2 regions of the Synechococcus sp. CC9605 genome follow, and region 1 is predicted to be linked to the other one. Evidence: predicted binding sites of a transcription regulator. Region 1 holds the regulator's gene; the other holds the start of a gene.
What was found. The regulator NtcA, encoded in region 1, controls nitrogen genes in cyanobacteria. The targets are predictions, from matches to a motif close to GTANCNNNNGNTAC.
Positions count from the first base shown of each region.

Region 1 (5,793 bases):
TCTGCCATCTCCATCACACCGGCGGGGATTGCAGGTCCAGTGATGATCACATCCATCGAAGCGGGCCGCTGCTCAAGGGCTGCAATCACATCCGCTTCATCCAGGTATCCGAAGGCCACGGCAAGGCCGATTTCATCCAACACCAGCTGGTCGAGATCTCCCTGAATCAAGTGCTGGCGACAGATGGACCAAACTGCAGCCACCGCCTCGGCGCCACCGGGATGCCCCGGTGAGGAGAGGCAGAGGGGCACTTCCGGACGGAGCCAGACAAGACCTCCGCAGAGCTGCACCCGTCCAGCCGGTCCCTGCTGAACGCCCCCTTTGAGGAACTGACTGATCAGAACACGACTGCCCAAGCCAGCAGCACGCATGGCCTGACTCAGAACACTGGCGAAACTGCCTCGGTAGGGCGCCGTATGCACTTGAAGCTGCCCTTCGGGGGCCACCAGATGCAGGGGTGGCGAATCAGAGACAGGTGCTACGGGCCTGAGGCCCGCCCGCTGCAAAGCCTGCTGATCCTGATCCAGGGAGTTCTGGAATGCTTGGGGATTGGCGAGGCTTGTGGTCATCACGGAAGCATCTGCCCGGGTGCCCCCGGCGAGACCTTGAATGTAGCGGCGAGATCACATTCCACAAGGGGATTGACACCACCCATGGTGTTTGGACGGGGCGAGAACCAACCGCCTGCGAGGCTTGACGAACTGCACACCACCGATGAGCCAATCCCCTGAACACCGCACTGATGGCCGTCGCCCAGAGCAGTTGCGACCGTTCTCGGTGACCTGGAATCCCATGGGGTTTGCTCTGAGCTCCCTGGTGGTTCACACGGGCCGAACCGCTGTGCTCTGCAGCGTCTGCTTGGAGGGCAAGGTTCCCCGCTGGCGGAAGGGAGAAGGGCTGGGATGGCTCAGCGCCGAATACCGGTTGCTGCCAGGGTCCACCCCACAGCGGCAATCACGGGAGCTGATGAAACTCTCGGGTCGCACCCAGGAGATTCAGCGGTTGATCGGGCGCAGCCTGCGCGCCGTGATCGACATGGAACGCCTGGGGGAGCGCACCTTGCTGATCGACTGCGACGTGATCCAGGCGGACGCCGGCACCCGGACGGCCTCGATCACCGGGGCTTGGCTCGCCCTGGACCAGGCCTGCCGATCGCTGGTGGAACAGGGAGTGCTGGAGCAATCGCCGCTGGTCGATCAGGTGGCGGCCGTCTCCGTGGGCTTGGTGGATGGCCAGGCCTTGCTGGATCTGGACTACAGCGAAGACAGCCGAGCCGAGGTGGACTTGAACGTTGTGCAGGCCGGCGATGGCCGTCTTTTGGAAATCCAGGGAACTGCGGAGGGAGCACCCTTCAGCCGCAGCCAGCTCAATGAGCTGCTGGATTTGGCGGAGCCGGGATTGTCATCCCTGATGCAGGCACAACGCCAAGCCTTCACCGAGCACAGCAGCGTTACGTAATAACCGCTACATGGCGGCCACCGCCGGGTCCGTAATTTCGCTTCACCAGGGGGTTGTCATGACCAGTAGCCGAGGTTTCAGCCGATACGCCCCGCAGATGGTGGCTCCTTCTCCCAGCGCAGAACCGGCCAACCGTTCTCTCCTTGAGATCATCCGAGATCTCGATGGCGCCAGCAGTGAACTGGTGGACCGCAACAAGACCATTTTCTTCCCTGGAGATCCCGCAGAACGGGTGTATCTGATCCGCCGGGGGGCCGTTCGTCTGTCCCGCGTCTATGAGTCGGGGGAGGAAATCACCGTGGCCCTGCTCCGCGAGAACAGCCTCTTCGGTGTGCTGTCACTGCTGACCGGCCAACGCTCTGATCGCTTCTACCACGCTGTGGCCTTTACCAGGGTCGAGATGGTGACGGCACCGGCGACCTCCGTCAAGGCCGCCATCGAAGCCGACACCAGCGTTGGACTGCGCCTGCTGCAGGGTCTCTCCAGCCGGATTCTGCAGACCGAAACGATGATTGAAACCCTCACCCATCGGGACATGTCGTCCCGGCTGGTGAGCTTCCTGCTGGTGCTGTGCAGGGATTTCGGCGTGGCGGATGAGCTGGGCATCACCATCGATCTGCGCCTGTCCCATCAAGCCATCGCTGAAGCAATTGGCTCAACACGCGTCACAATTACGCGTCTGCTGGGAGACTTGCGTCAATCCGGTCTGGTTCAGATTGACCGCAAGAAAATCACCGTTCTGGATCCGATCGCTCTGGCCAAACGCTTCAGCTAGTCCGGCCATCGCCCCACGAGTGCAGCCATGAGCGGCTGGGCACTGATTCTGGTTCTGCTGGTGCTCGGGGGAGTGCTGTCGACCCTGGGTGATCGTCTGGGCAGCCGCGTCGGCAAAGCGCGACTGAGTTTGTTCAAGATGCGCCCAAGGCGCACCGCCGTTCTGATCACGGTTCTGACCGGCAGCCTGATCAGTGCGCTTTCACTTGGCCTGATGCTGCTGGTGAGCCGACAGCTGCGGGTGGGCCTGTTTGAGTTGGATGCCCTGCAGGAGAAGCTCCAGGACAGCCGGCGACAGCTAAAGGCAGCCGAGCGTGAACGGGACAAGACCCAAACAGAAACCCGGCGGATCGCCATTGAGCTGAAGCAAGCGCAGCAGCGGGCCAACACCCTGCGCCTTGAACTGGCTCCTCTTCAGAACGAGCGGGCCCAACTTGAAGCTGAACGTGAGCGCCTCAGCCAGGACATCGCCTCCCGCGATGCGGACATTCAACGCACGGAAGCCGAACTCAACAGCGTTCGCAGCCGTATCCGTGCCGGGGAGCAGGAACTCAAACAACTTGAACGCAATCTGGTCGCCCTGAGGCGTGGATCGGTGGTGATCAGCAGCGGCCAGACCTTGGCGAGAGCAACGGTTCGACTCGAGGCTCCGGACCAGGCCAAACAGGCCGTCGACAGGTTGTTGCAGGAGGCCAATCTCAACGCCTACGGGAAAGTGAGGCCTGGCGAAGCGCCCGAACGCCAGTTGATCCGCGTTCCTCGAAGCGACGTGGAACGCCTGCAAAACATCATCCGCAAACCGGAAACCTGGGTGATCTCGCTGCGCTCTGCCACCAATGTGCTGCGGGGTGAAACGGCGGTGTACGCCTTCCCCGAGGCGCGTCCCAACCGGCCGGTGGCCCAACGTGGAGATGTGCTGGCCACAACCACGCTTCAACCGAATGACCGCACGCCAGAGGGCATTCGCACACGGTTGAACCTTCTCCTGGCCTCGGCCTATGCCGAGGTGCAGCGGCGTGGATCCCTGACCGAGGGGCTTCAGTTCGATGGATCAGCCCTCTCCCAACTGGCCCAGACCCTGATGGAAGGCCCCAGCCAAAGCGTGGTCCTGGAGGTGATTTCCGCAGGGGTCAGCGACAGCGCCGATCCTGTCGTTGTCACCATTCAGGCCTCCCTATGAAACGAGTGGCCGTTCTCGATCCAGGTCGCTGCAAATGTGGTCTTGTGCTGGCCGATCTTCAGCTCGGCCTTGTGCGCGAAGGATATGTGCTGGCCCCGGAGGCCGTGGAACCCTGGCTGGAGCAGTGGAATCAAGACCAAGCTCTCGACCGCATCCTGATCGGCGATGGCACGGGAAGCCGAGCCTGGATCAAGCGACTAGAACGGCTGTGCCATCTGACCTTGGTTCCGGAGCAGGGAACAACCCTGAGGGCAAGACAGCGTTACTGGACGCTGTGGCCGGCGCGGGGTTGGCGAAGGATGCTGCCGGCAGGGCTGCGCATTCCACCGGTGGATCTGGATGCGGTTGCAGCTTTGGTGATGCTTGAGGAGCACCTGCAGTGCAGCCTGAGATGGCCGGAGCCGGCCCCCACGTTCTCGCTCAGAACCTGGCCCGAACCATGAAGGTGTAGTCACCCCCCGGTTCCAGCCTGTAATCGGAACGCACCAGAAACCGCCGCAGAGCATCCTCGATCAAGGCACGTCCCAGGGACGGCTCCACCACCAGTTCGCCGCGATCAAAGGCCCAGGAAAACTGCCACTCAAAACCTCCGGCAGAGACTTCACCCTCCACGCATTTGGCTTGAAAACACTGGCGAAGCACCCGCAAATGGGCCGTTGTCGCCGGGAGAGCCGGCATCAGTCGACAGGCTCCAGGTCGTAGCGAAAACCGTTGATCCAGGTTCCAGCGCGCTCAAAGCTCTGGCGCTGAAGACGTTGAATCCCGTCCAGAACAGCATCAAGAACAGCGCCGACGCAGGGTTGCTCCACCTTGCTGAACGGACCAAGAACATGGGACACCGTTCGAACACGACGTTCGGCAGGATTCTCAGCAGGCGCACCAATACCGATCCTCAGCCTTGGGAACGCCTGAGTCCCAAGATGCTGAATGGTGCTGCGCAAGCCGTTGTGCCCCCCGGCGCTGCCCTGGGCCCGCAACCGCAAACGACCAAGCGGTAGGTCCATGTCGTCCACCAGCACCAGCAGTTGGTGGGGCTCCAGGCCAAACCAATCGAGGGCCGCACGAATCGCGCGACCGCTGTCGTTCATGTATGTCTGGGGCATCAGCAAGCGCAGCCGCTGCTCACCCACCCCTGTGTCTGCTGCAAGACCGTGCAACTTGGCTTGCTGACGAAAGCTGAATCCAGAGCGCTCGCCAAGAAGCTCGAGGGCCATGAAGCCGATGTTGTGGCGGGTGCCGGCATATTTCGCACCCGGATTACCGAGTCCTACCACCAGCTTCAGATCAGTGGCCATACCGCTGGAACGACTCAGTCGCTGGGGGGAAGTTCTTCGACAGGCTTCGCAGCATCACCGGACATCTCCGGGTCAGCCATGGCTTTGTTGATTTCGCGTTCAAATTCCTTTGACGCGGACTGGAAACCCTTCAGGGTTTTTCCAAGAGTCCGGCCAAGTTCTGGCAGCCGTTTCGGCCCGAAAACCAACAGGGCAACGGCGCCGATAACCGCCATTTCGGGGAGACCGACGCCGAAGATGTTCATGGGTGCAGATCAGCCGAGGCCGTTCCAATTCACGTTGATGCCCTCGAGGATGAGGGACTTGTTGTAAAGCTGAAGAATCACCAGCAGAAACACCAGGAACAGCACCATGAAGATGCCCATCACGGGAGTGGTGCCCCATCCGGGAACCACCTTGCCGTACTCGGAGTTCAGTGGGCGGAGAAGGTCTCCCAGACGGGTGCGTTGTGCCATGGCGACGCCGGGTCTCGGGTGGTTTGATGTCTCGATACTGTAGGGGCCGACTCCGGTTCGGGGTTGATCCTGTCGAGAGATGTGATGGAAACGTCGTCCCCAGCTCTGTCCGTCGCCATTGGCGTGCTCGCCGTTTTGTTCGGACTCACCGGATTTGGCGTGTACCAGGCCTTTGGGCCTCCATCAAAAGCACTCGACGACCCGTTCGACGATCACGAGGACTGATCCACCACCAGGGAGACGAGTTCTCCCGGGGCGATCACTACGGCATCAGCGGCACTTGAATCGACATCCCTGCGGACACTCCAGTCCGCTCCGGGGGTCCAGCGACAACGCGCTGATCCCGCATTCAGCAGCTTCAGCAGGCAAACGTTGGCATGGCGCTCCAATGCCACCGGCGTGAGTTGAAGCGGCAGCGAGGGGAACCACTGACGCAGCTCCGCCGGCAACGCCGCACACCACCCGGGCTCGCGAAAGGCAATCGCCGCCTGCGGCACACCGGCCTCACTCCAGGAGCCGGAGAAGGGCATAAGGGCCAAACGCTGGCGATGCCAGCCCTGATCAGCGCTGGGATCAGGCCAGGTCGGACCCCGCAGCAGCGAAATGCCAAGTCGGTCTGAGGACCAATCCA
Region 1 covers NC_007516.1:272,113-277,905, reverse strand. The annotation lists gene SYNCC9605_RS01350 (cob(I)yrinic acid a,c-diamide adenosyltransferase) at 1-569, opposite strand, end outside; gene rph (ribonuclease PH) at 715-1,458, shown strand; gene ntcA (global nitrogen regulator NtcA) at 1,517-2,233, shown strand; gene SYNCC9605_RS01335 (DUF3084 domain-containing protein) at 2,261-3,412, shown strand; gene SYNCC9605_RS01330 (resolvase) at 3,409-3,855, shown strand; gene SYNCC9605_RS01325 (DUF3146 family protein) at 3,833-4,090, opposite strand; gene pth (aminoacyl-tRNA hydrolase) at 4,090-4,707, opposite strand; gene SYNCC9605_RS01315 (TatA/E family twin arginine-targeting protein translocase) at 4,722-4,952, opposite strand; gene psbH (photosystem II reaction center phosphoprotein PsbH) at 4,962-5,162, opposite strand; gene psbN (photosystem II reaction center protein PsbN) at 5,247-5,387, shown strand; gene SYNCC9605_RS01300 (alpha-mannosidase) at 5,375-5,793, opposite strand, start outside.

Region 2 (5,793 bases), 460 kb from region 1:
GCCTCGGGAGAGATGGACCAGTGTCTAGCCGGATTTGCTCCAGCTGCCAAAGCTCACCTAATCGACGAGGTCGAAGCAGTTCAGTCACTGCTTGAGGAGTTCATCGCTAAGCATCAACCCATTGAAGTCACCCCTATTCACTGATCTATGAATCCAGACCCACGCAGCAAATACGTTCAACCGCACATCAGGTTCTGGTGTCTTGGTCAGATTGCAGTGAGCGCAAGACAACGTATCGACACCATCCTCAAGTCACGACCCATAGATGCTCAGTCGATGATCAGCGAATGGGTCATCGAGTAATAGCTCGCAAATCAATTCCAAGTTTCAACTTTTTTATTCAACCGCTAAAGAATGACAATACCAATCACTGATTTAAACGATGCCTTTGACCTCTTCTTTGAAGGAGGCACTGTCCGACTTCGACTTAAAGAGGGGGTCACCCGCGAGACTTTGCTTGATGAAAGGCTCGGAAAACTGAAGTTCCTAATCCCAGAGAATCCTGTTGTTAATGATCATAAGATCTAGAAATTAGTCGTTTCTTCTTATTCTTGGTTTAACCCACTTAGAAATCAAAGATCGGAAGATCCGGTTTTGGTCTGACTTCCATCTATCGATTCGTTCGTTTCGCTCCTCTCTTTCTTGGCGCTGTATCTCCCGACCACGGAAGACATCAAACCATGATGAAGGCTTATAGCCTTTGACCTTTTCGTGTTTCTCTCGGAGTTGATCAATCAGATCATGATATTCACGTTGCGTGTATCCAATCTCCTGCAATAACCAGCAGATTTCTGCCAAGCTCTGCTCAGGTGTATAAGGACCAAAGACTTCCGTCTTGTAAGCTGGGGTGCAATAGCTGCAGTGTTCATCAAGCAGCTCTCTCAATGCATAGTTGAAATCATCTTCGTGACCGTAGGGCTGACCCTTGAATCCCACCAAATAGAGAAAGCCCATGACTAGTCACCTCGCTCAATAGTGGAAGGTCTCCTCAACTCATCCTTGATGAACCCAGCGACTCCTGCAACCAACGGAATCGTCATCCCAGCAACAGCAAGCAAAGCCATTGCTTGAATGAACCATTTTGGTGAAAGTGGTTTGTCTTCCATTTACTTGAATCCTTTGGTTGATGGTTCAGCTTTCTTTTTGACAGGCTTACTAACAGAAGCTGGGACTGATTCCTCCTTGAATATCTTGCCCTCTACCCAGACAGTTAATGCATAGACAAGAATCAATGCTGGCACAAGGACAAGCCATTCATTGTCAAATTCATAAGGGATTTGTCTTACGCCAAATACAGTTAGATACCCAGTAAAAAGAGTAATAATGAGCCGCCTTATGGTTCCAGAATTCAATTGACTTATGCCAGTCAACTGAGTCTATGCGGACAGAGCTAAGCTGCCAATAGATCACGTTTTTCTGCCAAGTCTTCATATCGGCACTCATCGAGCTGCTCGCCCATACCCTGGATCATGCTCATCACATCACCAGGGTCTTCAGCGGTGCCGTCCTGAGCCTTTGTGGGCAATGGCTATGGCAGAAGCCAGAAGTCCTAACGAAAGACGGTGGAGCTTCTGACAGGCGTGATTACGCCTAGGTTGCCGCAGTTTGTATTGGTCGTCGCGCATTGCTGTTACCCAACTTCAAGCGGTAAACGGCCTCGAGATCGTGTCCCAGCAACAGATCGAAGACACATATCAAAGCTGGATTACTCTCCTTTACAACTGAGCAGTCCCAACTGTGTGGGCGGGTTTGCGATCCTGGAATGGCGGTTCTCCTCACTCAAATTTGCATGAGTAGATTTATAACTAATTAATAAGGTAAAGGATCTAATGCTCAACCAATTCAATCTCACGGCAACTACTTCCATAGCCATTATTGCCGTAATGGCACTGCTGTATGGCGGTGTGCGGTTTCTACAAGACCATTAATCACAATGAATAAGGTTTTACGCCCGCTTCGCCGGGCCGCTGTCTACGGATCTTTCAGCTACCTCGGCTTGGTCGTGATCAATAACAGCGGCCTCGACCTACCCAGTCTTTGGATTGCTTACCTACCAATGTTTGTCGGGGTTTACGCCCTTACGATATGGATCGATCAGAAATTCAGCTCATAATGACCTCCGTTGATCGGGAGAAATTAGAGAAGTTGATTGCTTTCTGCGTTCTTCTTGAAATCGATCTCAACGGACTAATTAGATAGTGACCAAAGATTTCCGCACAGAAAAAATCCCGCGGAAATTTCTGAATCCCTTTTACGTATAGGCACGGCCGCAAACCACCCCGGCACCCCCTTCCGCTCTATGGCTCAGCAGAAGCGCCCCAACAAGGTTCTACTTGCTGCCAGCCAACACGATGCAACTCCCTCCAGAGCTGCTCTGCAGCCTCCCTTCGCAGGTGTATACGGGTCTTGAGGAGTGGTGGCTCGCCAGGGATGGGAACACCCGTGTCGACAAAGACCTTTGGATCTCTGATCCAGCTCTTCTCGTCCCGGTGAAACCGCTTCGTTTCTTTGGTCGCCGGATCTTGGATGAAGCCCTCTGATCCCATAACTCAATACCAGTACATCTGTACCACTATATGACCGCTGGACGGGTCTGCTCAAACTTTCAGCAGCACCTGCTCAAACCACGCCTGAAAACGACTGGCGCGACTGATCCTCAGGACTATGGAAACAAGTCCAACCAAAAAGAAACCCCCGCCATAGGCAGGGGCTTGAGATCTGATTCAGCCCTGATCACTTGGCGTAGGAAACGCCGCGGTAGGTCAGGCTTGGAGGAGCGTTGTGAGCGACTTCTTCGCGGCAGGTGTTGTAGTGCTCGCGGCGGTAGGTCAGCTCGACACAAGCTTTGGGCGAGGCTGCTTGAGCTTCGTAGGAGTGACCTCTATAGAGAAGAGCAGTCATGGTTAGTTCCTCAGAAATCCAGGTCCCCGTTCCTTGGCCTGGTGATCTGCGCCCCTGAGTTGAGGGGTGAACGTCATGTAGCGGTTGCTACAGAAAAATTATACGCCCGGGTCAACCCATTACAGCGGATAACAACCTCGCCTATGCGCCCACGCAGGTCTGACGCGATCTGTCTTTGTTGAGCCAAGTGTCAGACAGGAAGAGGCATTTACTCAAACCTCACTCAAACTCCAAAAACAGCTCCAAAAGCAGTTCAGCACTCAAAACGTGGACTACTCCCGCAAGGTCTGATTGTCAGACAGTTACCGGTTGCAGTTCTTGGTCTGTACCAGCCTTATCCCTCGCTCTCAGGGCGGGGGATTTTTTTTGCTTGCAGGCCGATATATCTAAGCTCGAAGGAGATTGAACGCAAAAAAACAAGAAGCCTGTCGATCGAGAAATATGCCATCAATACTGAAAAAATACCAATCAAAAACTCAACCACAGCCAATATGTTGGAATAGACCACCATCGACGGATCGGCTATAGCCGCCAAAACCTGATCCAACGCCAAATCCACCAACTCCAACATCGCGGCAGAGAGAGCGAACATCGCCATCCAGAACAGGCTCTGGGCATGCTCATCGTTTTGAATGGCCGCCTTGTGCCGACCGACATTAATCAGGAAGTTAGATAACAAAAAAAACATCGAAAACAACGTGAGATGCAAGACCTCTTTGTTGGAGTCAAATTCGATGTACTCGATGGCGACATAGGCCAAAACAGCCATGACGAGAAGAACCCGAAGCACGACAAGGGTGCCCCAGAGAACCTTCTTCACTCTGAGATCTGGAATCCGAGTCAGCGTCATCGATCGTCTCCATCATCAGCAGGAATACCTCTCACAAAGACCTGACAGCAAAACAACACCTATTTTTTTCATTTCAGGAGACAGCCAAAAACTCAAAACAAATAAAGGAAGTTAATCCTGATCAAGAAGGCTCAGCAAGCTATTGCAACGCGGGTCTTGAGGCATCGCATGCATTCAAGCTTGAAGCCAACAACAATCGATTGCCCATCTCCAGGACTCAGAGCCTGCGGTTGTCACAGCAAGACTTGCAACACCCGGTTCGAAACAAATGATGTGTATCCGATCGTCTTTAGGCATCGAATTTTCATTCGCTCGGATCATCTGCACAGCCACCTCCGGCTGATGCCGGGTGGATCAGGCAGGCTGGGATCAGCGAGCCCGTTGCTTTGTCTGATCAGGTCCTCAGCCTCCATGCCTGGATGGGGCTGCTGCATCCGGTGCTGATGATCCTGTTCGTCTACCCCGTCGTAGGCGCCACGATCCGGCTGGGAATTCTGGCGCGGGAAAAACGATTGAATCTCAACCCGATCGCCGACACGGTGCCGGTGGAGCACGCGCAGCATGGGGCCTGGGTCACCGGCGGGGTGCTGGTGTCAGTGCTGATCGGCCTGGGCCACAGCCTCTGGGGCAGCCATCCCCTGGGTCTGATGCTCACCGGCAGCGCTGTGATGTTCAGCTTCGGACGCCTGCTGGCGACCCGGATGGTCTGGCAGCGCTTTCTCTGGGCTAGCGCCAGTGCAGCAGGCCTGCTTTTGCTGGGGCTGCAACCGGCAGTGGAGCGATTCAGCGATGTTCCCTGGAGCCCCCTGTTCTGGCAGTCGCATTTCTGGATGGGCCTGTTGCTCACCACCCTGTTGCTGAACTCCATTTCGCTGCAGCCCTTGATTGGACATTCCACGTGTGCCAGACGCATTCACATCAGCAGCAATCTTCTGGTGGCCTTGCTGCTTGCCATGCAAGCGATCTCTGGCACCAGAAACCTTGTGTTGGGCTGATTTCTGAGCGAAGCAGTCAACACAAGCCCGAAAAAGCCGCTACTCCAAAGCATCAGTCCTCTGTGAACTGACCGCTGCGGGCCAGGACCTCTTCAGCAGGGCTGAAATGGGGCGGCTCCAACTGCAGATCAGGGTTGTAGCGGTAATTCTCATGAAGGAAGCGGGACTGAAGCACGGCATCCTCAACTGCACCGATAGCTCCAACCGCCTTGGTGCGAATGACCTCCTGCTGCTGCATATCATCGGCATGCAGCGACACCTGCAGTTCATCGCGCAACACCGAAAGATGGGCTGCACTTTTCGCCACACCGTAAATGCGCTGAACGCGATCGCGTTGAATCAGGTCAATGCCGAGAGTGTGGGCACGCTCAAGCTCAGAATCCAGGCTGGGCCAGTATCTAGAGGTATAGATCGCCCCGGAATCCTGGTGATACCAATCCTCACTACGCGCGATTGACGACGACACGGTGTTGTGCAGCTTCCAGAGGAACAGACGCAGGGAGCTCCCATCGATCACCTTGTCCAGTTTGTCCTGTAAAGACACTTCAAGGTTTGAGCTCGCCTGAGCGGATCCCAGCAGCAGGTACTCGATCGGATACATCGAAACCTCGCGGTTGCGCACCACATAACGGTTGAGATGGAAACGACAGTATGGGCATGGGTACATCGTGGCCAAAGCAGAGAAGAAGGCTTTGAACACATCAACCGAAGCCTGTTGCTCTTCAGCAGGTTGGGCTGCAATCAGTTCCGCACTGGTGTGGATGAAACGCCAAGTGGCCGGACCGATGTAATAAGGGAAGCTCACCCGCATCTCGCTGGCTTCAACGTCGTGACGCCCGACATGCAGATCGAGAAACGCGACGTACTGACATAAAAAACCGGACTCACGGCCAAACTCCTCCCGCTCACGTCGTTTCTGAACACCATTGAGGTAATGACGTGTGAGCTCCCAAGCGCGTTTGAGTTCTCTCTTGATTGTCAAGGGACGGGACTGGAATGCCTCTTCAGTCGCGTGGCCGTAAAGATCAAATTCGCCTGCAGCATGAC
Region 2 covers NC_007516.1:736,158-741,950, reverse strand. The annotation lists gene SYNCC9605_RS03950 (hypothetical protein) at 1-144, shown strand, start outside; gene SYNCC9605_RS03945 (hypothetical protein) at 532-954, opposite strand; gene SYNCC9605_RS13660 (DUF1651 domain-containing protein) at 2,298-2,546, opposite strand; gene SYNCC9605_RS13655 (DUF4278 domain-containing protein) at 2,734-2,901, opposite strand; gene SYNCC9605_RS03930 (hypothetical protein) at 3,236-3,751, opposite strand; gene SYNCC9605_RS03925 (DUF4079 domain-containing protein) at 4,171-4,746, shown strand; gene SYNCC9605_RS03920 (ERV1/ALR-related protein) at 4,799-5,793, opposite strand, start outside.
Region 2: the regulator NtcA is predicted to act here: its motif matches at 2,979-2,992, upstream of SYNCC9605_RS13655 (DUF4278 domain-containing protein).